4 regions of the Streptomyces monticola genome follow, and region 1 is predicted to be linked to each of the others. Evidence: riboswitches for the same ligand, from Rfam matches in the RefSeq annotation. Region 1 holds a riboswitch; each other region holds the start of a gene.
What was found. A riboswitch is a leader RNA that binds a small molecule or an ion and turns the genes downstream of it on or off. The one in region 1 is predicted to bind cyclic di-AMP.
Positions count from the first base shown of each region.

Region 2: it holds a riboswitch for cyclic di-AMP, as region 1 does, so the genes downstream of both, ACFQVC_RS37520 (transglycosylase family protein) here and ACFQVC_RS00580 (M23 family metallopeptidase) in region 1, are expected to answer to the same signal.
Region 3: it holds a riboswitch for cyclic di-AMP, as region 1 does, so the genes downstream of both, ACFQVC_RS24735 (C40 family peptidase) here and ACFQVC_RS00580 (M23 family metallopeptidase) in region 1, are expected to answer to the same signal.
Region 4: it holds a riboswitch for cyclic di-AMP, as region 1 does, so the genes downstream of both, ACFQVC_RS33905 (M23 family metallopeptidase) here and ACFQVC_RS00580 (M23 family metallopeptidase) in region 1, are expected to answer to the same signal.

Region 1 is NZ_JBHTCF010000001.1:142,354-147,688, forward strand. Features, by position in the region: gene ACFQVC_RS00565 (DNA gyrase/topoisomerase IV subunit A) at 1-251, opposite strand, end outside; gene ACFQVC_RS00570 (M16 family metallopeptidase) at 558-1,928, shown strand; gene ACFQVC_RS00575 (M16 family metallopeptidase) at 1,946-3,313, shown strand; cyclic di-AMP (ydaO/yuaA leader) riboswitch at 3,509-3,669, shown strand; gene ACFQVC_RS00580 (M23 family metallopeptidase) at 3,683-4,471, shown strand; gene ACFQVC_RS00585 (GntR family transcriptional regulator) at 4,694-5,335, shown strand, end outside.
Region 2 is NZ_JBHTCF010000026.1:4,881-10,215, reverse strand. Features, by position in the region: gene eno (phosphopyruvate hydratase) at 1-790, opposite strand, end outside; gene ACFQVC_RS37520 (transglycosylase family protein) at 1,269-1,988, opposite strand; cyclic di-AMP (ydaO/yuaA leader) riboswitch at 1,993-2,173, opposite strand; gene ACFQVC_RS37515 (transglycosylase family protein) at 2,367-3,377, opposite strand; gene ACFQVC_RS37510 (cytochrome P450 family protein) at 3,530-4,741, opposite strand; gene ACFQVC_RS37505 (nucleoside triphosphate pyrophosphohydrolase) at 4,906-5,335, opposite strand, start outside.
Region 3 is NZ_JBHTCF010000011.1:153,417-158,751, forward strand. Features, by position in the region: gene pcrA (DNA helicase PcrA) at 1-1,935, opposite strand, end outside; cyclic di-AMP (ydaO/yuaA leader) riboswitch at 2,143-2,307, shown strand; gene ACFQVC_RS24735 (C40 family peptidase) at 2,314-3,480, shown strand; gene ACFQVC_RS24740 (hypothetical protein) at 3,607-3,960, opposite strand; gene ACFQVC_RS24745 (C40 family peptidase) at 4,286-5,335, shown strand, end outside.
Region 4 is NZ_JBHTCF010000019.1:189,407-194,741, forward strand. Features, by position in the region: gene ACFQVC_RS33900 (LuxR C-terminal-related transcriptional regulator) at 1-2,814, shown strand, start outside; cyclic di-AMP (ydaO/yuaA leader) riboswitch at 3,091-3,267, shown strand; gene ACFQVC_RS33905 (M23 family metallopeptidase) at 3,271-3,984, shown strand; gene ACFQVC_RS33910 (ketopantoate reductase family protein) at 4,071-4,979, opposite strand; gene ACFQVC_RS33915 (cytochrome P450 family protein) at 5,207-5,335, shown strand, end outside.

The DNA of each region.
Region 1 (5,335 bases):
ATGACCTCGCCGACGACGCGGGCGCACTTCACATAGCCGCGGTCGGGGCGCAGGCCCATCTCGTTCATTTGGTAGACGATGCGGCGCTGCACCGGCTTCATTCCGTCGCGCGCGTCGGGCAGGGCGCGGGAGTAGATGACCGAGTATGCGTACTCGAGGAAGGAGCCCTGCATCTCGTCGACGACGTCGATGTCGAGGATCCTCTCCTCGAAGTCGTCCGGCGGCGGGGTCTTCGTGCTGCGGCGGGCCATCGCTGCTGCGGCTCCTTCACGTTCCTGTGCGGGGCAATCTCCAGTTCTGACGCGGACCATTGTGGACCGAGCCACTGACAACGCGGACCGCGACCCGTCCAATCCGCCCTCGCGAGGGCCTCAGAGCATCGCTTACGGCGTACCCGGAGGATCGCTCACGGCGTACCGGCACCGGGAACTTCGCCAGATGTCCGCGCGCTTGCATACAGTGACAGGACTGCCTTGACGTCTGCCATGACGACCGTCATCCGGGCACGTCACCGGCGCGCCATCCCCGTACGTCATCTCGCGATCGAAGGGACTTACATGCCCATGGGTCATACGGCCACGGCCGAGGCCGGCTCCGGCGGCCTGACAGCGACCGAGCACCGCCTCGCCAACGGCCTGCGCGTGGTGCTCTCCGAGGATCACCTGACCCCGGTCGCCGCGGTCTGCCTGTGGTACGACGTCGGCTCCCGCCACGAGGTCAAGGGCCGTACCGGCCTGGCCCATCTCTTCGAGCACCTGATGTTCCAGGGCTCCGGCCAGGTGAAGGGCAACGGCCACTTCGAGCTGGTGCAGGGCGCCGGGGGCTCCCTCAACGGCACCACGAGCTTCGAGCGCACCAACTACTTCGAGACGATGCCCGCCCACCAGCTGGAGCTGGCCCTGTGGCTCGAGGCCGACCGGATGGGCTCGCTGCTCACCGCGCTCGACGACGAGTCGATGGAGAACCAGCGCGACGTCGTCAAGAACGAGCGCCGCCAGCGCTACGACAACGTCCCTTATGGCACGGCGTTCGAAAAGCTCACCGCGCTCTCCTACCCGGAGGGCCACCCCTACCACCACACCCCGATCGGCTCGATGGCCGACCTGGACGCGGCCACGCTCGAAGACGCCCGGAACTTCTTCCGCACGTACTACGCGCCCAACAACGCGGTCCTGTCGGTCGTCGGCGACATCGACCCCGAGCAGACCCTCGCTTGGATCGAGAAGTACTTCGGCTCCATCCCGGGCCACGACGGCAAGCAGCCCCCGCGCGACGGCTCCCTGCCCGAGCGCATCGGCGAGGAGCTGCGCGAGGTCGTCGAGGAGGAGGTGCCGGCCCGCGCCCTGATGGCCGCCTACCGCCTCCCGGAGGACGGCACGCGCGCGTGCGACGCCGCCGACCTGGCCCTGACCGTCCTCGGCGGCGGTGAGTCCTCGCGGCTCTACAACCGCCTGGTGCGCCGCGACCGCAGTGCCGTCGCCGCCGGCTTCGGCCTGCTCCGCCTCGCGGGCGCCCCGTCGCTCGGCTGGCTGGACGTCAAGACCTCGCACGACGTCGAGGTGCCCGTGATCGAGGCCGCCGTCGACGAGGAGCTCGCCCGGTTCGCCGACGAGGGCCCCACGCCCGAGGAAATGGAGCGCGCCCAGGCCCAGTTGGAGCGGGAGTGGCTCGACCGTCTCGGCACGGTCGCGGGCCGCGCCGACGAACTGTGCCGGTACGCCGTCCTGTTCGGTGACCCGCAGCTCGCCCTGACCGCCGTCGGCCGGGTCCTCGACGTCACCGCCGACGAGGTGCGGGAGGTCGCCAAGGCCCGCCTGCGCCCCGACAACCGCGCGGTGCTCGTGTACGAGCCCGTGACCCCCGAAGACGGCGCAGAAGCCGACGGGACCGCCGAGCAAGCCGCACAGGAAGAGGAGGCGGCGAAGTGACCGAGCAGCTCGCCACCATGGAGTTCCACCCGCAGCCCCAGGCGGGCGCGGCCAGGCCCTGGGCGTTCCCGGCCCCCGAGCGCGGCGCGCTGCCCAACGGCCTCACGGTCCTGCGCTGCCACCGCCCCGGCCAGCAGGTCGTCGCCGTCGAGATCAGCCTGGACGCGCCGCTCGAAGCCGAGCCCAAGGGACTTGACGGCCTTGCCACCATCATGGCGCGCGCCTTCTCCGAGGGCACCGACAAGCACTCCGCCGAGGAGTTCGCCGCCGAGCTGGAGCGCTGCGGCGCCACGCTCGACGCGCACGCCGACCACCCCGGTGTCCGGGTCTCCCTCGAAGTCCCGGTCTCCCGGCTCTCGAAGGCGCTCGGCCTGCTCGCCGACGCCCTGCGCGCCCCGGCGTTCGAGGACAGCGAGATCAAGCGCCTCGTGCGCAACCGGCTCGACGAGATCCCGCACGAGATGGCCAACCCGTCGCGCCGCGCGGCCAAGGAGCTCTCCAAGGAGCTGTTCCCGGCCACCTCGCGCATGTCGCGGCCGCGCCAGGGCACCGAGGAGACCGTCGAGGCCATCGACGCCACCGCGGTGCGGGCCTTCTACGACGCGCATGTGCGGCCCGCCACCGCGACCGCCGTCGTGGTCGGCGACCTGGAGGGCACCGACCTCGACGCGATGCTCGCCGAGACCCTGGGGGAGTGGACGGGCAACACGGCACAGTCGCGCCCCGTCCCGCCCGTCGTCGCCGACGACACCGGCCGTGTCGTCATCGTCGACCGTCCCGGCGCCGTCCAGACGCAGCTGCTCATCGGCCGCGTGGGACCCGACCGGCACGACAGCGTCTGGCCCGCCCAAGTCCTCGGTACCTACTGCCTGGGCGGCACCCTGACGTCCCGACTGGACCGCGTCCTGCGCGAGGAGAAGGGCTACACCTACGGTGTGCGGTCCTTCGCCCAGGTGCTGCGTTCGGGCCCGGACGGCAGCGGCGCCTCCATGCTCGCCATCAGCGGCTCGGTGGACACACCCAACACCGGCCCGGCTCTGGACGACCTGTGGAAGGTGCTGCGTACGCTCGCGGCCGAGGGCCTCACGGACGCCGAGCGCGATGTCGCCGTACAGAACCTCGTCGGCGTGGCCCCGCTGCGCTACGAGACGGCGGCGGCCGTCGCGGGCACCCTCGCCGACCAGGTCGAGCAGCATCTGCCCGACGACTTCCAGGCGCAGCTGTACCGGCGTCTGGCGGAGACCGGCACCGTGGAGGCCACCGCGGCCGCCGTGAGCGCCTTCCCGGTGAACCGTCTGGTGACGGTCCTCGTGGGCGATGCCGCGCAGATCGCCGAGCCCGTGAAGGCGCTCGGTATCGGTGAAGTGACGGTTGTCACGGGCTAGTAGAAGCGGGCGACGGACCTCGGACCCCGGTGGTGTATGTGCCACCGGGGTCCCGTTATGTCCGAAATTTCAGGGTGGTTGAGGGTCTGCCCTGTGGCGTGCACTACAAAAGGCCCGTTGTGTTTGTGGTTTGAAAGATGTCCCGTTTAGCGTCGGTCCGGCTGTTCGTCAGCAATGCGCCGCACCCGCGGCACCGAACAGTCATCGCCGAGTCCCCGCATGGCGCGAGCCAGGGGAGCCGGGGACCCACTCAGTCCCTGGGGTGAATCGGAGGCCCTCCTGACCGGGGGCGTCCGTAGGAGACCTTCCTGCTCCGAACCCGTCAGCTAACCCGGTAGGCGAGAGGGAAGGAAAGGACACAGCCACTTCATGGCCTTCGCCCGTGCCACCGGGAAGCACCGCCGTCCGAACCGTCTGACGCGCAAGAGCGCCAACATCGCGGGCGTAGCCGCCCTCACCACGACCGGCGTCATCGGCACCCTTGCCTCCCCGGCACTCGCCGCGGACACCGCCGCCGCCGAAGACACCGGCATCAACCAGGCCGTCTCCGTGGGCGGTTCGCTCGCCGACCACATCGACGCCCAGGCCGTCGCCCAGCAGGAGGCCGCCGAGCAGGCCGCCGCGCAGAAGAAGGCCGAGGAGAAGGCCGAGGCCGAGGCCAAGCGCAAGGCCGAGGCGAAGGCGAAGAAGGAGCGCGAGGAGAAGGAGCGCAAGGAGCGCGCTGCCCGCGAGGCCGAGCGCAAGCGCCTCAACAGCTTCACCTCGCCGATCCCCGGCTCCTACGTCTCCACCGGCTACAAGACCGGCGGCGCCGTCTGGTCCTCCGGCAGCCACACCGGCATCGACTTCCACGCCGCGTCCGGCACCGCCGTGCACGCGGTCGGCTCGGGCACCGTCGTCGAGGCGGGCTGGGGCGGCTCGTACGGCAACAACGTGGTGATCAAGATGAACGACGGTACGTACACGCAGTACGGCCACCTCTCGTCCATCGGCGTCTCGGTCGGCCAGTCCGTCACCCCGGGCTCCCAGATAGGCCTCTCGGGCGCCACCGGCAACGTGACAGGCCCGCACCTGCACTTCGAGGCCCGTACGTCCCCCGACTACGGCTCGGACATCGACCCGATCGCGTACCTGCGCTCGCACGGCGTGAGCGTCTGACACGACGCCGCGTCAAGGAAGGCCCCTGGCACTCGCCGGGGGCCTTCCTTGTGTGTGGGGCCCCGGGGCGTGTTCTGGCCAAAAGATATCCATGGATTCCCGCCGCCCATCGGAAATTCAAGTGTGCTGCAATAGAGTCACTTCTCGGCGTCGCTGAACGAGCGTCAATCGACCGCGTTTCACGGGGATGCGGCGCGTATTTCAAGAGTCGGAGGTCCGGTCATGCGCATTCCCGCGCACTCGGTATGCACGGCCATCCGGGACGACATCGTCGCCGGTGTCTTCGAGCGTGGCAGCCGGCTCACCGAGGAAGTGCTCGCCCGCCGCTACGGCGTCTCCCGGGTCCCGGTCCGCGAGGCCCTGCGCACGCTGGAGGCCGAGGGCTTCGTCAGCACCCGCAGACACGCGGGCGCCTGCGTCGCGGAGCCAAGCGCGCAGGAGGCGGCCGACCTCCTGGAAGTCCGGCTGCTGCTCGAACCGCTGGGCGCGGCCCGGGCCGCGCAGCGCCGCACCGAGGCACATCTCAAGGTCCTGCGCGGCCTGGTGCGGCTCGGTCAGGAGCGGGCCCGCAGAGGTCACAGCGAGGATCTGCGCTCCCTGGGCGGCTGGTTCCACGAGACGCTCGCCCAGGCCTCCGGAAGCGCCGGCCTCACCGCCCTGCTGACGCAGATGCGCCACAAGATCGCCTGGATGTACACCGTCGAGCCGCAGGGCAGGGCGGTGGAGGACTGGGCCGAGCACGGCGCGATCGTCGACGCGGTGGCCCGCGGCGACGCGGAGCGCGCGAGGGCGCTGACCGCTCAGCACGCCGAGCGCTCGACGGCCGGGCACCGGCTGCGGTTTCCGGGTGACGGGGGCCGGGTG
Region 2 (5,335 bases), on a different contig from region 1:
AGCGGTCCTTGCCCTCGAACTGGTACTTGCCGTCCTTGTAGAACTCGGAGGCGGCGACGTCCAGGGCGAGCGCGATCTGCTGGCCGGGCTCGTAGCCGGCCTGCTTGATGGCCTCGACGATCAGGTCGAGGGCCTCGCGGTTGGAGTCCAGGTTCGGGGCGAAGCCGCCCTCGTCGCCCAGGCCGGTGGCCAGGCCCTTGTCCTTCAGGACCTTCTTGAGCGTGTGGTAGACCTCGGTGCCCCAGCGCAGGGCCTCGGAGAAGGACTCCGCGCCGATCGGGGCGATCATGAACTCCTGGATGTCCACGTTGGAGTCGGCGTGCGAGCCGCCGTTCAGGATGTTCATCATCGGCACCGGCAGCAGGTGCGCGTTGGGGCCGCCCAGGTAGCGGAAGAGCGGCAGGTCGCTGGCCTCGGAGGCGGCGTGGGCGACGGCGAGCGAGACGCCGAGGATGGCGTTGGCGCCGAGCGAGCCCTTGTTGTCGGTGGCGTCCAGGTCGAACATGGCCTGGTCGATCAGGCGCTGCTCGGTGGCGTCGTAGCCGACCAGCTCCGGGCCGATCTGCTCGATGACGGCGAGGACGGCCTTCTCGACGCCCTTGCCCTGGTAACGGTTGGGGTCACCGTCACGGAGTTCGATGGCCTCGAAGGCACCGGTGGAGGCACCGGACGGAACGGCAGCACGACCCGTGCTGCCGTCGTCGAGGCCGACCTCGACCTCGACCGTGGGGTTGCCTCGGGAGTCCAGGATTTCCCGGGCTACGACGACGTCGATGGACGGCACGAGCATCTCCTTCTGGGATGTGACGCATAGGGGTGGACGCACTTTGTGCGTGCGCCGCGGTCTGCATGGCCTTGCGTCTCCCGAGCCTAACCGCCCCGACGGCTTCGGCCAGCCGACCGCCCGTCCCCTGGGACGAAAAGAGGCCCGAAGGCCCGCAGTGCGGGGCAAAAGACCTCGTTGCCGACCTCTTTATTACTGGGCAGTAGTCACAGAGTGGACAAATTCACGAGCGCCTTCCGGCCCGCGTTCGAGGCGCGGGCGTCCGGACATGACCCCGCCCCGGCGCGTACGGGGGAATGCGCGCCGGGGCGGGGTGTGGGGGGGATGTGACCGCGGTACGGGCCGCGCGCCTGGCCTGGCCGAGTGGTGGTGGGGGTACTGCTCGGCCGGCCGGGCGACGCGTACCGGCTGCTTCAGGCGTGGCCGCCCGCTTCAGGCGTGGCCGCCCGCTGCGGGCGCGGCTGCCCGCTTCAGGTACGGCTGCTTACTTCAGGTGCAGCTGCTGGCCCGGGAAGATGAAGTCGGCGTCGTCGATGATGTCCTTGTTCAGCTGGTACAGCTTCTGCCAGCCGCCCTTGACGCCTTCCGCCTCGGCGATCTTCGAGAGGGTGTCGCCGGTCTTCACCTTGTACTCGCCGTCACCCTTCTCGACCTTCTTGCCGGTCGGGGTCTCGACGGTCTTCTTCGGGGTCTCGGCCTTGGTGCTGGGGGCCTCGGTCTGCGGAGCGGCCTGCTGCTGCGGCGCCGACTTCTGCTCCTGCTGCTGCGGGGCGGACTCCTGCGCGGGGGCGCTCTGCTGCTGCGAACCGCCGCCGCTGTACGCGGCGTTGGACAGGCCGGTGCCGCAGTTCGGCCAGGCGCCCTTGCCCTGACCCGCGAGAACCTTCTCGCCGATCTCTATCTGCTGGGCCTTGGAGGCCTGGTCGGCGGTGGCGGCGTACTTGGTGCCGCCGTACGCGGACCAGGTGGAGGCGGAGAACTGCAGGCCGCCGTAGTAGCCGTTGCCGGTGTTGATCGACCAGTTGCCGCCCGCCTCGCACTGTGCGACGGCGTCCCACTCGGAGGAGGTGGCGGCGGAGGCGGTGCCCGCGGTCATCAGCGGCGCGGCGACCGCGGCACCGGCGACGCCGGCGACGGCGACGGCGCGGCCGGCCTTCTCGGCCTTGGTCATACGACGGTGCTTGCCCTTGCCGGAAAACAGCATGGAGATATCCCCTCACCGACGCCTGCGAGGTGAGCTGTCGGGTTCGGGCCAAGTGAGTTGCCCGGCCACCGGGTACGTCGTGGACGTACCGGCGGCTTCACCCCAAGCCGGTCCGCGCGTCTCTCAACGTGCGGCCCCGGCACAAACCTTGGGTCCCCCGCTCCTGCCTACGGCGCTTTACGCGACGACTGTGCCCAAGAGCCGCCGGCAGGATTCGGCGTGACGGCCATCGGGGCCCGCCAGTGGCGAGCGGTCACGACCGTAAACATGCGATCGGCAGAAATACAAAGACGATCTGGGCTGATGAGACCCATCTCTCACCGGGGCCGATGTCTCTTTATTACGGACATTCACCGCGGAGCGATGTCCGAACTGCCGTTATTTTCCGGTCAGATCAAGGTGCTGACCGGGAAGGATGAGATCCGGGTCGCCGCCGACGGTCTTCTCGTTGGCGGCGTAGAGAGCGGGCCAGCCGCCGTCGACGCCGCGGCTCGCGGCGATGGCCGAGAGGCTGTCGCCGGGGCGGACTTCATAGCCGCCCTCGCCGCCGTCGCGGGAGTCGTCGCCGCGCGAGGCGTGCCGGCCCGACGAGTTGCCGTCGCGACCCTCGTCCGGACCCTCCGGGGCGCGGTCGCCGCGGTGCCGACCCTTGCCGTCTTGATGTGAGTTGTCCGGTTTGCCCGCGCCCTCGTCGTGACTCTTGTCTCCCGATTCATCCGGAGTGTCGGTGGACGGCGGAGTCGTGGGCTGTTCGGTCGGCGCACCGGAGGAGGGGGCGCCGTCGGACGGATCGTCAGCTGACGGGGCGTCGGTGGGCGGCTCGTCGGTGGGGTGCTCGTCCGCGGGCCGCTCGTCCGACGGACGCTCGCCCGATGGCGACTCCGGCTGCGGCGACTGCGTCCCGTCCGGCTCGGAGGGCCCGGTCTCCGTCTCACCCGGCGCGGGCTTCTCGGGCGCGGGCTTCTCGGACCCCGGGTCGGTGGGCGTGGGCGTCGGCGTGGGCTCCGCCGGAGCCTCGGTCGCCAGGCCCGCGACCGGGGCGCAGGTCGGCCAGGCCCCCGGCCCCTGCTCGGCGAGTACCTGCTCGGCGACGGCTATCTGCTGGGCACGGCTGGCGAGGTCGGCGCTCGGGGCGTACTCGAGGCCGCCGAATTCCTCCCAGGTCGCCTGGGTGAACTGCAGTCCGCCGTAATAGCCGTTGCCCATGTCGGCGCTCCACACGCCGCCGCTCTCGCACTCGGCGAGCCGGTCCCAGGTGGCGGCGTCCGCGGCGCTCGCGCTGCCCGCGCCGAGCAGCGGGATGGCGATGGCCGATCCGGTGACGCCTGCCGCGACCACGAGGGCCGGAGCCTGGCGGGGGCGTCGGTGACGGCCGTTACCGGAGAGCATGCGGTTCCCTTTCGCGTGACTGCCGGCATGACTGCTGCCGTGGCTGCTGAGCCGACAGTGAACGTAGCGAGAGTCGAACGCTTGTCACAAGGCGATGCAGCGGAGATCACGTGAAAGTCACAGTCTTGACGCCCCGTCAGTTCTATGGCTTGTCACTCGGGGCCGAACTCGACCGGCAGCGTGCGCAGTCCACGCATGATCAGGCCGCCGCGCCAGCGCAATTCATCCGGTTCCACCGCAAGCCGTAGATCCGGAAGGCGGCGCAGCAGGGTCGCGAGCGCCGTCTGGCCTTCGAGCCGGGCGAGCGGGGCGCCGAGGCAGTAGTGGATGCCGTGGCCGTAGCCGAGGTGCTGGTTGTCGCGGCGGGCGAGGTCGAGGGTGTCGGGCCCGGCGAAGCGCTGCGGGTCGCGGTCGGCGGCGGCGAGCACCACCAGGACCGGGTCGCCGGCGGCGATGGCCTGGCCGCCGACCGTCAGCGGCTCGGTGGCGAACCGCCAGGTGGCCAGCTCGACCGGGCCGTCGTAGCGCAGGAGTTCCTCGACGCCGGTCTCCAGGAGGCCGCTCTCCCTCGCCGCCAGGGAGCGCTGCAGACGCTCGCGCTGCTCGGGGTGGCGCAGGAGTTGGTACGTACCGTTCCCGATGAGGTTGACCGTGGTCTCGAAGCCGGCGAAGAGGAGGATGAAGGCCATCGCCGCGGCCTCGTTCTCGGTGAGGTGCTCGCCGTGGTCGCTGGCCCTGATCAAGCCGGAGATCAGATCGTCGCCGGGCTCCTCGCGCTTGCGGTGGATGAGCTCGGCGAGATAGCCGCGCATCTTCTTCACCGAGCGGGCGACACCGCCGCGTGGCCCTCCCCCGTGCCGGATCATCATGCCCGCCCAGTCGCGGAAGTCGTCCTGGTCCTCGCGCGGGACACCGAGCAGATCGCAGATCGCGTAGATGGGCAGCGGGAAGGCGAACTCATGGATCAGATCGGCCTCGCCCTTCGCGGCGAAGCCGTCGATGAGCCGGTCGGTGAGTTCCTGTACGCGCGGGGCGAACTCCGCGACCCGGCGCGGGGTGAACGCCTTCGACACCAGGCGGCGCAGCCGCGTGTGGTCCGGCGGGTCGATATTGAGCAGATGTGTCATCAGCTCGGCCTTGCGCTCGCCGGGGATACCGGTCTTGCCCTTGGCGTGCGCGGGCTCGTCGTGGTGCGCGGGGTTCTTCGAGAGCCGCTGGTCCGCGAGGGCCTGCCGGGCGTCCGCGTACCGGGTCACCAGCCAGGCCTCCACCCCGCTCGGCAGCTGGGTGCGATGGACGGGAGCGTGCTCGCGCAGCCAGGCGTACGCGGGGTACGGATCGGTCGCGAACTCCCAGGTGAACAGCGGCGGCTGGGGCCCATCGGCGGTGCGGTCGTGCGGGCACGCGCCTGCGTCTGCAGCGGTGCTGCCATGCGGGGTCGCGTCTGTGTCTGCGTCTGCGTCCGCAGAGGTGCTGCCATGCGGGGTCGCGTCTGCGTCTGCGTCCGCAGAGGTGCTGCCGTGCGGGTTCACGCCTGCGCCTCCGCCGCGCGGATCGCGTCGCGGTAGGCGCGGGCCGCGGCTCGCAGGGCGGCCTCCGGGTCGGTCCCCGCGGCCTCGGCGCGCACCGCGAGGGCGAGCAGGTCGTAGCCGATGCCCTCGCCTGCGGGCGGTGTCACGTCCAGCCCGGCCGTGCGGGCGCGGGAGGCCAGCTTCGCGGCGAGCGCGAGCCCGGGCTGACCGAGCGGGACGCCGTCGGTCACGGAGTCGCGCTGCTTCTCCTCGGCCTTGGTGCGCAGCCAGTGCGCCTTGACGTCCTCGGGGGTCTCGGCGGAGTCGTCGCCGAAGACATGCGGGTGGCGGTGGATCAGCTTGGCGACGATGCCGCCCGCGACGTCGTCGATGGAGAACGGCTCCCCGTCCTCCGGGTCGGCCTCTTCGGCGATCCGGGCGTGGAAG
Region 3 (5,335 bases), on a different contig from region 1:
GATGACTCCGCCGCCGTCGTCCTCGTCCGGGATCTGGTCCGAGTCGGCGACCAGCGCGACCTGCTCCAGGAAGTCCGCGAGGGTGCCTGTCGTGCCGGCCCCTTCGCCGTCGTCCCCGTGCTCCTGCTCGAATTCCAGGGCCACGGCGGCGAGTTCCTGGAGGTTCTCGATGCGGGTCTCGTCCTGCGGGTCGGTGGAGGCCTGCAACTCGGCGAGATATCCGGTGCGTTCGAGCACGGCCTCCAGGACCGTGGCCGGGCCCGCGCCGGACTCGACGATGGTGCGGAGCTCTTCCATCAGGGTGTTGAACCGCTTGACCGCGTTCGCCGAGCGGGCCGCCATTCCGTAGGCCTCGTCGACGCGCTTGAGTGCCTGCGGGAAGCTGATCTTCTCGCGCAGCGACAGCGCGTCGATCATCGCTTCCGCGCGGTCGCCGATGCCCCGCTTCGGGACGTTGAGAATCCGGCGCAGCGGGACCGCGTCCTCGGGGTTGGCGAGGACGCGCAGATACGCGAGGACGTCCCTGACTTCCTTGCGTTCGTAGAAGCGGACGCCGCCGACCACTTTGTAGGGCAGGCCGACGCGGATGAAGATCTCTTCGAAGACACGGGACTGGGCGTTCGTGCGGTAGAAGACCGCGACGTCTCCGGCCTTGGCGTCGCGCGCGTCCGTGAGGCGGTCGATCTCCTCGGCGACGAACTGCGCTTCGTCGTGCTCGGTGTCCGCGACGTAACCCGTGATGCGGGCGCCGTCGCCGGCGTTCGTCCACAGGTTCTTGGGGCGGCGGCTCTCGTTGCGCTCGATGACCGCGTTGGCCGCGCTCAGGATGGTCTGTGTGGAGCGGTAGTTCTGCTCCAGGAGGATCGTCGTCGCGTCGCCGTAGTCCTCCTCGAACTGGAGGATGTTACGGATGGTGGCGCCGCGGAAGGCGTAGATCGACTGGTCCGCGTCACCGACGACGCACAGCTCGGCGGGCTCGACCGCGGGCGATCCGTCCGGCAGCGGCGCACCGGTGCCGACCAGCTCCCGCACCAGTGCGTACTGCGCGTGGTTGGTGTCCTGGTACTCGTCGACCATCACGTGGCGGAAGCGGCGGCGGTAGTGCTCGGCGACGTCGGGGAACGCCTGGAGCAGATGGACCGTCGTCATGATCAGGTCGTCGAAGTCCAGGGCGTTGGCCTCGCGCAGCCGCTGCTGGTACATCGTGTACGCCTGGGCGAGGGTCTTCTCGAAGCCTCCCCCAGACTCCGTCTGGGAGGTGCCCCCAGCGGCCTGGCCGACGAAGGTCTCGTCGTCGATCAGTTCGTTCTTGAGATTGGAGACCTTGGCGCTGAAGGACTTCGGCGGGAACTTCTTCGGGTCCAGATCGAGGTCGCGGCAGACCAGGGCCATCAGGCGCTTGGAGTCGGCGGCGTCGTAGATCGAGAACGAGGAGGTGAAGCCGAGCTTCTTCGACTCGCGGCGCAGGATGCGCACGCACGCACTGTGGAAGGTCATCACCCACATCGCGTTCGCCCGCGGGCCCACGAGTTCGGCGACGCGCTCCTTCATCTCGCCCGCGGCCTTGTTCGTGAAGGTGATCGCCAGGATCTGGCCCGGGTGGACATTGCGCTCGGCGAGCAGATACGCGATGCGGTGCGTCAGGACACGGGTCTTGCCCGAGCCGGCGCCGGCGACGATGAGCAGGGGGGCGCCGGAGTGCACGACGGCCGCGCGCTGGTTGTCATTGAGCCCGTCGAGGAGAGCGGCCGGGTCCACCGCGGGGCGGGGGGCGCCGTCGCGGTAGTAGGCGTCGCGCGGCGGGGGCGCGTCGAAGCGCCCGCCGAAGAGGTCGTCCGAAATCTCCTCCGGAGCGTGCTCCTCGGGGGGTGGCGGGGGTCCCTCGGCCTTGGGCTGCAGGTCCGCCAGGAAGCTGTCGTCAAAGAGGCTGCTCATCGCCTACCGAGTCTAGGGCGCCCCACCGACAGTGGGTTCCGGGTTATCAAGACGGTATCCGCATGCTCACTCAGCGCTAAAGTCACGAAAATGTATCGGGCATATCGACCATCAACCTTCCCAGCGGCCACAGCGGTTGGCTAGCGTGCTCCGCGGGCTGCTCGTACCCCCACCGGCGAACCACGCCGGGAACGGGCGGCCTGCGCCGAGTCCGGAGCGCCCAGACGGCAACCCGGAGCCGGGGACCCACCTTGAACCTTGGGGTGAATCGGTCCCGTACAAGAGCACAACGTACGAGACCGTAGGGCAGCCCTTCCGAACCACCCGCCCGAACCCGACAGCTAACCCGGTAGGCGGCCAACGGAAGGAGCGCCTCCTTTGGCGTCGCACCGCAAGCCGCGGTCCAGGTCGGGTCTCATACGTACCTCCCAGGCCGTCGGCATCACCACCGCCGCACTCACCTCCGTGGCCCTGCTGTCACAGACCGCGGGCGCAGCCCCGGCCGAGCCGAAGCCCACGCTCGAAGAGGTCCAGAAGAAGGTCGACGACCTCTACCGGCAGGCCGGCGTGGCCACGCAGAAGTACAACGCCGCCAAGGAGCGCACCGACCAGCAGCGCGGCGAGGTGGACGGTCTGCTCGATCAGGTCGCCAAGCGCACCGACAAGCTCAACGACGCGCGCCGTGAGCTCGGTTCGCTCGCCGCCGCCCAGTACCGCAACGGCGGCACCTCCGAGACCGCGAGCCTGCTGCTCGCCGACGACCCGCAGCAGATGTTCGACCAGCGGCAGCTGATGAGCCGCCTCAGCGACCGGCAGAAGCGTGCCGTCGACGACTTCGAGGCGCTGCAGAACGAGGCCACCGAGAAGCGCGGCGAGGCGCAGAAGAGCCTGGAGACGCTGACCGAGGCGCAGAGCGACCTCAAGGAGAGCAAGCGGGCCGTGCAGTCCAAGCTCTCCGAGGCGCGGGAGCTGCTTTCGAAGCTGACCGCCGAGGAGAAGGCGCGGCTCGCGGCGATCGAGAAGAAGAAGGAAGAAGAGGCCAAGCGCAAGGCCGAGGAACTGGCCCGCAAGCAGGCCGAGGAGGAGCGGCAGCGCAAGGCCGAGGAGGCCGCGCGCCAGGAGCAGGAGGACCAGAACTCCGGCGGCTCCGACAGCGGCTCGGGCTCGGACTCCGGCTCCACCGACACCTCGTACGCCGCCAAGGCCGAGAAGGTGATCAGCTTCGCCGAGGCCCAGATCGGCAAGCCGTATGTGTGGGGCGCCACCGGCCCCGACTCCTACGACTGCTCGGGCCTGACCCAGGACGCCTGGAAGACCGCGGGCATTTCGCTGCCGCGCACCACCTGGGACCAGGTCGAGGTCGGCACCACGGTCAAGACCGCCGACGCCAAGCCGGGTGACCTGGTCTTCTTCTACGACGACATCAGCCACGTCGGCATCTACATCGGCGGCGGCAAGATGATCCACGCCCCGAAGCCGGGCGCGAATGTGCGCGTCGAGTCGATCTACTACATGCCGATCCACAGTGTGGTGCGGCCCGCGTAGAGCGCGCCCTCAGGACACTGAAATCGCGCCCTTAAGACGCGGAAATCGCGCCCTTGAGACGCGCAAATGACGAGGGGCCCGGACCGCTGCGGCGGTCCGGGCCCCTTCTCACGCGGTGGCCGCGGGCTATGTCCAGAGCGTCGCGATGAAGATGTTCACCGTGGTCAGCGCGCCGACCGCGATGAACATCCCCTTGTCCACCCGCTCCTCGTCACGCTTCACATAGACGAGGGCCAGGACGACGATCAGCACCGCCAGCTTGACGCCGATCTTGATGTTGTCGACCGTCTGGCCGTCGGCCTGGTTGAGGCCGACCAGGGCCACGCCCGTGATCAGCATCGTCAGCGCGCCGTGCAGCATCGGGGGCGTGAACCGCGCCGTGCCGTCGCCCATCGCCTTCACCTGCGTCAGGAACCCGCCCAGGAGCGAGGCGATCCCGACGATGTGCAGGGCGACGAAGACATTGATGAGTACGTCCATGAGGCCGGAGCCTAGCCGGGGCCGTACCACCTCCCTGTAGGCAGGTGGGGCACAACAGCCGCATCGGTCGCAGGCCTACGTCGACAGGGCTCCGTGTCCCATCAGTTCAGTCACATACGGTCACCACACTGTGCGCTTGCGCCAGTTACGCACATTCCGTCACCAAGTCGTGACGCTCAGGTTTAGCGTCCTTGCTCAGGTGACCGGCGCCCCATCGCCGCCCCGCCCCGTAGGGCGGCTGCCGGCCACCACCGCCGAGAAGAGGTCCGGCGGCGGCCCGCTCCCCCTGTGCGGGCCGCCGCCGGACGCGTAAGGAAGTGGACGCGTGGCCGCTCACCGAAAGCCCAGACAGCGCTCGCTCAGTGGCCATACGGCCCGCACCGCCGCCACTCTGGCACTCGCCGGAGCAGCGTCGGGTGCGGCCCTCGAAGGAACCGGACACGCGGAGCCACGTCTCACACCGGCCCAGGTGAAGGCCAAGGTCGACCGGCTCTACCACGACGCGGAGATCGCCACCGAGAAGTACAACGGCGCCAAGGAGAAGGCCGAGGCGGCCGAGGACCGCATCGACGCCCTGCAGGACGAGGCCGCCCGCAAGACCCAGCGGCTCGACTCCGCCCGCACCGCGCTCGGTTCGGCCGCCACCGCCCAGTACCGCACCGGCGGCATCGCCCCCGCCGTCCAGCTCGCCCTCGCCTCCGACCCGGACGACTATCTGGAGCGGGCCACGCTCGCCGACCGGGCGAACAGCCGCCAGGCCGCCGCCGTCGAAGGGGTGCGGGAGCAGCTGCGCGAGCTCGACCGGCTGCGCGCGGAGGCCGGCCACGAGCGCGATGAACTCGACGACCAGCGGGCGCGGTTGCGGTCCCACAAGAAGAACATCACCGGCAAACTCGCCTCCGCCGAGCGGCTCCTGAAGCGGCTGACCGCCGAGCAGCAGACCCGGATCACCGAAGGTCTGCACGGCGGGTCCGGTGACGACAGTGCTTCCCGGAGCTCCCGCGATCTGCCGCGCGGCGCCGTCAAGGCCCCCAACGCCCGTGCGGCACAGGCGGTTTCCTTCGCGCACGGCGCCCTCGGCAGCCCTTATGTGTGGGGCGCCGCGGGGCCCGACGCCTTCGACTGCTCCGGCCTCACGCAGGCGGCGTACCGCGCGGCGGGCATCTCCCTGCCCCGTACGACGTATACGCAGATCAATGCGGGCCGGCGCGTCTCACGGGCCGAACTCGCCCCCGGTGACCTGGTGTTCTTCTACTCCGGGCTCAGCCATGTGGGAATGTACGTGGGCAATGGGCAGATGATCCACGCCCCCAATCCCAGCGCGCCGGTACGGCTGGCGCCGGTGGACTCGATGCCGTTCGCGGGGGCCACGCGG
Region 4 (5,335 bases), on a different contig from region 1:
GGGGCCTCCAGCGGTCCTGAGGCCCTCATTGCTCCTGAGGTCCTCACCGCTCCCGCGGCCGTCGCCGCGCTGCTGCGCGCCGAGCCCGAACCCGGCGTACTGCGCGGGGAGTTGGAGCGGCTTGCCGGTCACCGGCCGCTGCTGCTGTGCGTGGACGATCTGCACCTGTGGGAACCCGCGCCGAGAGCCGCCCTCTGCGAGCTGGCCCGTGCCCTCGCGGCCGCCGCGGCACCCGCCCGGCGCGCACCCGTCGGCCTGCTGCTCTCGGTGGCCGCACACCGGTCCGGCGACGCCCTGCTCTCCGGGCTTCCCAGGGTCCAGCTCGGACCGCTGCCGGGCGAGGCCGCGGACGAACTGCTCGGCCGGCTCACGGCGGGGCGGCGGCTCGACCCGCTCGCGCGCGCGGAAGTGCTGGCGGCGGCCGACGGAAACCCGTCGCTCTTACGGGAGTTGGCCGGCCGGCTGACCTCGCGGCAGCTGGCCGGCGGGGCGCCCCTTCCCCGGTCGCTCCGGGACGGGGCGGCGCTGCTGCGGGCCTGCGCCGTACGGCCCGCTGGCCTGTCCGCCGACACCTGCGCCCTGCTGCTGCTCGCGGCCGCCGGGTACGAGGCCGATCCCACGGCCCACGACGGCGCCGGCACCCGGACCGCGCCGCTGCTGCGCGCGGCCGCCGCGGCCGGTTTCGGCCCCGACGCCCTGGAACCCGCCGAGAGCGCCGGGCTCGTCCACCGCACGCCCGACCGGGTGCGGTGCGACGCCGCCCTGCGCCGCGCCGTGTACGACGGGGTGCCGGCGGCCGGGCGCAGGGCCGCGCACCGGCTGCTCGCCTCGGTCGCCACGGGGGAGCGGGAGCGACTGCCGCACCTTGTGCACCGGGCGCTCGCCGCGGTCGGCCCGGATGCCGCGCTCGCCGTCGCCCTTGCGGCCGCCGCCCGCGCTCCCGGCCTCGGCGTCGCCCACAGTGAACGCGCCTTCGCCTTCGCCCGCGCCGCCGCGTTGACGGAGCAGCAGGAGGCCCGCGCCCTGCGGCTGTGCGAGGCCGCCGACCACGCCCGCCGCGCGGGTCGCCCGGCCCTGGCGGCCGAACTGCTCGGTTCCGTACGGGCGTTGCCGGTGCCCGACGCCGCGCGCGGCCGGGCCGAACTCGTCCACGGGCTCCTGGCCCTGCGCGGCGGGCCCGTCGCCGACGCCCGCGAATCGCTGCTGCTCGCCGCCCGGCTCCTTGCCCCGCACGACCCGGAGCGCGCGGTACGGGCCCGGCTCGCCGCCGCGGAGGCCTCCTGGGCGATGGGGGACACGACGGCGTACCGGGAGGCGCTGGGAGAGTGCGGGGGCGTGATCGAGGGTGTGGCCGTGGGGCCCGGACCTGCCCGCGCCGTCGACGCGCGTGCCGCCTTCCAGACGGGCATGGCGGCCGTACTCGACTCCTCCGAGACGTCCTCCCCGGCGTCCTTCGCGGCCGGCCTCGCCTCCCTGCGCCGCGTCGTCGAACTGGGCGGAGACGGGGGCGAGACGGCTGGGGGCGGAGGCGATAGGGCCGGGGGCGGAGGCGTGCCTGAGGACCCGGAAGAACCGGAAGAACCGGAAGAACCGGAAGAATTGGAAGAACCGGAAGGCCCGGAAGGCCCGGAAGGCCCGGAAGACCCGGAAGACCCGGAGTGGCTGTTGCGCGCCGGCGTCGCTGCCCTGGTACTCGGGGATCTCGCCGCCGCCTGCCGCCTCGGGAGCAGGGCCCTGGCCGTCGCCCGCGCCCATGGACTCGACGCCGTACTGCCGCGTGCCCTTGAACAACTGGCCTACGGGGAACTGCGCGCCGGCCGGCATGCGAGCGCCCGTGCGCACGCGGAGGAGGGGCTGCGGATCGCCCGCAGGATCGGGCAGTGCAATGTCCTCGCCCACCAGCAAGCCATCCTCGCGCTCGTCGCCTCCCTCGACGGCGACGCGGCGACGGTCGCCGAACTGGCGGGCGCCGCGGCCGCGACCGCCGCCCGGCACGGGCTCGCGCAGGCGGAGACGCTGGCCCAGTGGGCGCTCGCCCGCGCCGATCTGGCCCAGGGCCGGGCCCTCGAAGCGGCCGCACGGCTCGGCCCGCTGGTCGCGCCGGGGCCGCGGCGCGGGCACTTCGCGGTCCGGATGCTCGCCGTACCGTGCTACGTCGAGGCGTCGGTCCTGGCCGGCGAGGGCGCGGCGGCCGGTTCGTCGGTGGCCGAGTTCGCGCTCTGGGCAGGACTCGGCCACGACCCCCAGGCCCCGTCCCAACTCGCCCGCTGTCAGGCCCTGTTGACCACCGACGATATACCGGCGGCCGACGCGCGCTACGACGAGGCGCTGGCCCTGCACGAGTCGGCGGGCGGCGACTTCGAGCGGGCGCGCACGTCTCTGCTGTACGGCAAGTGGCTGCGGCGTACCCGCAGGCCGGGCAAGGCCCGCGGCCGGCTCCGGGACGCGCTGGTCGCCTTCGAGCGGTGCGGCGCCGCCGTATGGGCCGCGCAGACGGCGGCCGAGCTGCGCGCCACCGGTGAGGCCACGGGTGAACCGGCGCGGCAGGCAACCCCGGACCGGCTCGCGCGTCTGACGCCGCAACAGCTGCGGATCGCCCGCCAGGTGGCGGAGGGAGCCACCAACAGGGAGGTGGCGCGGCGGCTCTCCGTGAGCCCGCGCACGGTCGACCACCATCTGCGCAATGTCTTCTCCGTGCTCGGTGTGCGCTCCCGCGTGGAACTGTCCCGTCTGGTGGGCCGAGTTGACCGCGTGGATCGTGTCGACCGTGGCGAGCGCGTGGGGCTCGCGGACGAACCGGCTGTGCGGCCATGAAGCGCCGATTGGCGATGAACGCGACGGAGCCGATGAACGCGACAGAGCCGATGAACGCGACAGAGCCGATGAACGCGACGGACCCGATGACCGCGACGGACCCGACAGGTCCGCGCAGGTCGGGGCAACACGTGTGTGCGGCCCGCGACTTCACCCCGTATTTGTCGTGCTCCTGTCGTGAAGCTCTTGTGTGGAACCACCCATTCCCCCTAGCGTGCAGGGCGTTCGACACTCGAACGCCGTGCCGCCGGACGCCGAGTCCTGCCCCTGGTGTGCACGGACCCACGGCTGAACCCCACCGGGCAGGAGCGGGGGACCCACCTTCGCCGGCCGGTTCCGCAGTCCGGACGGCGTGGCCCGCAAGGGCCTTGGGGTGAAGCCGCCACCGTGCGGCCGGGCAGACTCCGAGCCCGAACCCGACAGCTCACCTCGCAGGCGTCTGGAGTAGGAGCATCGATGACGGCTGCCAACGCGAAGGCGCCTGCCCGCCACCGCGCCGCAAGACCCCGCAGCGCCCCTCGCCGCCTGGCGACCAAGGTCACCTTCACCGGGGCGGTGCTCGCCCTCCCGGTCGTCGCCGCGGGGACCGCGACCGCCCTCGAGGGCGACAGCACGTACACCGTCGAAGCCGGCGACACGCTTTCCGCCATAGCCGAGGAGCAGGGCGTGGAGGGAGGCTGGCGACAGCTGTACGAGGACAACAAGTCCGTGATCGGGGACGACCCGAATCTGCTGCAGGTCGGCGACGAACTGCAGCTCGCCTCCGACCGGGCCGTGCTGCCGGTCGAGGACGGCACGAAGACCGCGGGCTTCGAGGCCAGCGGCGAGCAGTGGTCCAACGGCCACACCGGGCAGGACTTCGCGGTGCCGGTCGGCACCACGGTCAAGGCGGCCCTTGAGGGCACGGTCGTCTCGGCCGGCTGGGACGACTCCTTCGGCTACGAGATCGTCGTCAAGCACGCCGACGGCGAGTACACGCACTACGCGCACCTGTCGCAGATCGATGTCTCCGACGGCGAGTCGGTGGGCACCGGCGACCGGCTCGGCGCCTCGGGCGCGACCGGCAATGTCACCGGCCCTCATCTGCACTTCGAGGTGCGTACGACACCCGAGTACGGCTCAGCGGTCGACCCGGCCGACTGGCTGCGCGGCCACGGCGTGCAGATCTGACCCGGCCGCGGCGGTGCCCGCGCCACCCCCACGGTGCGGGCCCCGCCGCCCCCGGCCCCGGGCCGGTCGAGGTCCGGCGGCCGGGCTCAAGCGCCGAGAGCGCCGACCTCGGCGACGAGCCCGGCCGTCTCCGGCACCGCGATTCCGTGCCGGGCCGCCGCCCGCAGCAGCGCGCCGCCGATCGCGTCGACCTCAAGGGGCCGCCCCGCCTCGGCGTCCCGCTGCATCGAGGAGCGCGTCGCAGCCGGAGCGGCGTCGACGAACGCCAGGAGCGCCTCGGTGTCCACGGGGGCACCCTCGGCGGCGGCCACCTTGTCGATCTCGCCGATCACCGTGAGCATCCGCTGCCGGTGCTCCGTGCGTACGCCGCCGACCGGCACTCCGTACCGCGTGGTGAGCAGCGCGATCGGCAGCAGGAACGACAGCTTCCCCCACAGCATCGCGGTCTCGTCGTCGCGGACGCGCACCGTGAGACCGGTGGCGCCGAGCACCTCCGCAAGGGCCGCCACGCGCGCGTGCGGCGCGGTGGCGCTGCCCACCTCGACCAGGGCGCCGAGTCCGCCGTGCTCGATCACCCCGGGCGCGACCCGAGTCGACTCCACCCGGATCGTGCCCGGCACGACCTGCCCGGCCGGATAGCGCTCGCGCAGGACGCCGACGTGCTCGAAGCCGTTGAGCAGCGGCAGCACAAGCCCGTCGCCCATGGCCTCGGGCGGCACCCGGTCGAGGGCGGCGCGCAGACCGGTCTCCTTCGGGGTGACGATCAACGCGTCCACGGGCTCCCGGAGCCGGGTGTCCGTCTCCACGCGCGCGGTGAAGTCGCCGAACTCGGGACTGCGTACCGTAAGACCCCGCTCGTCGAGCACGGCCGCGGTCTCCTCGCGGGCCAGACAGATCACCCGGTGCCCGGCGCGCGCGAGCAGCCCGGCGCAGAGTCCGCCGACGCCGCCGGGGCCAAGTACGGCCACAGTCCACGGTGTTGAGGTAGTTGTCATGGACAACAGCTTGCCAGCCTCTCGCGGAAGCCGGTCGGTGACCATGGTCGACGATCTGCGGCGGCGCGATCGACCCCTCCAACGCCCGTGCTTTGAAAGTCACTTGAGAGCCACTTGAGGGCGGCGGGAATCACGTACGACTGTCCTGAATGGCTCTGGGGGCGAAGATCGACCCGCGGGTAGCGTCCAAGGGGTCCGGCCCGTCCGACCGTCCCCAGGGGAGCGCCATGCCGACCGTCGCCACCGACTTCCGGGAGCTGGGCCCGGACTTCGTCCGCAACCCCTATCCCGTGTACGCGCGCCTGCGTGCCGAGGGACCCGTGCACCGGGTCCGCATCACCGACGGACAGGAGATA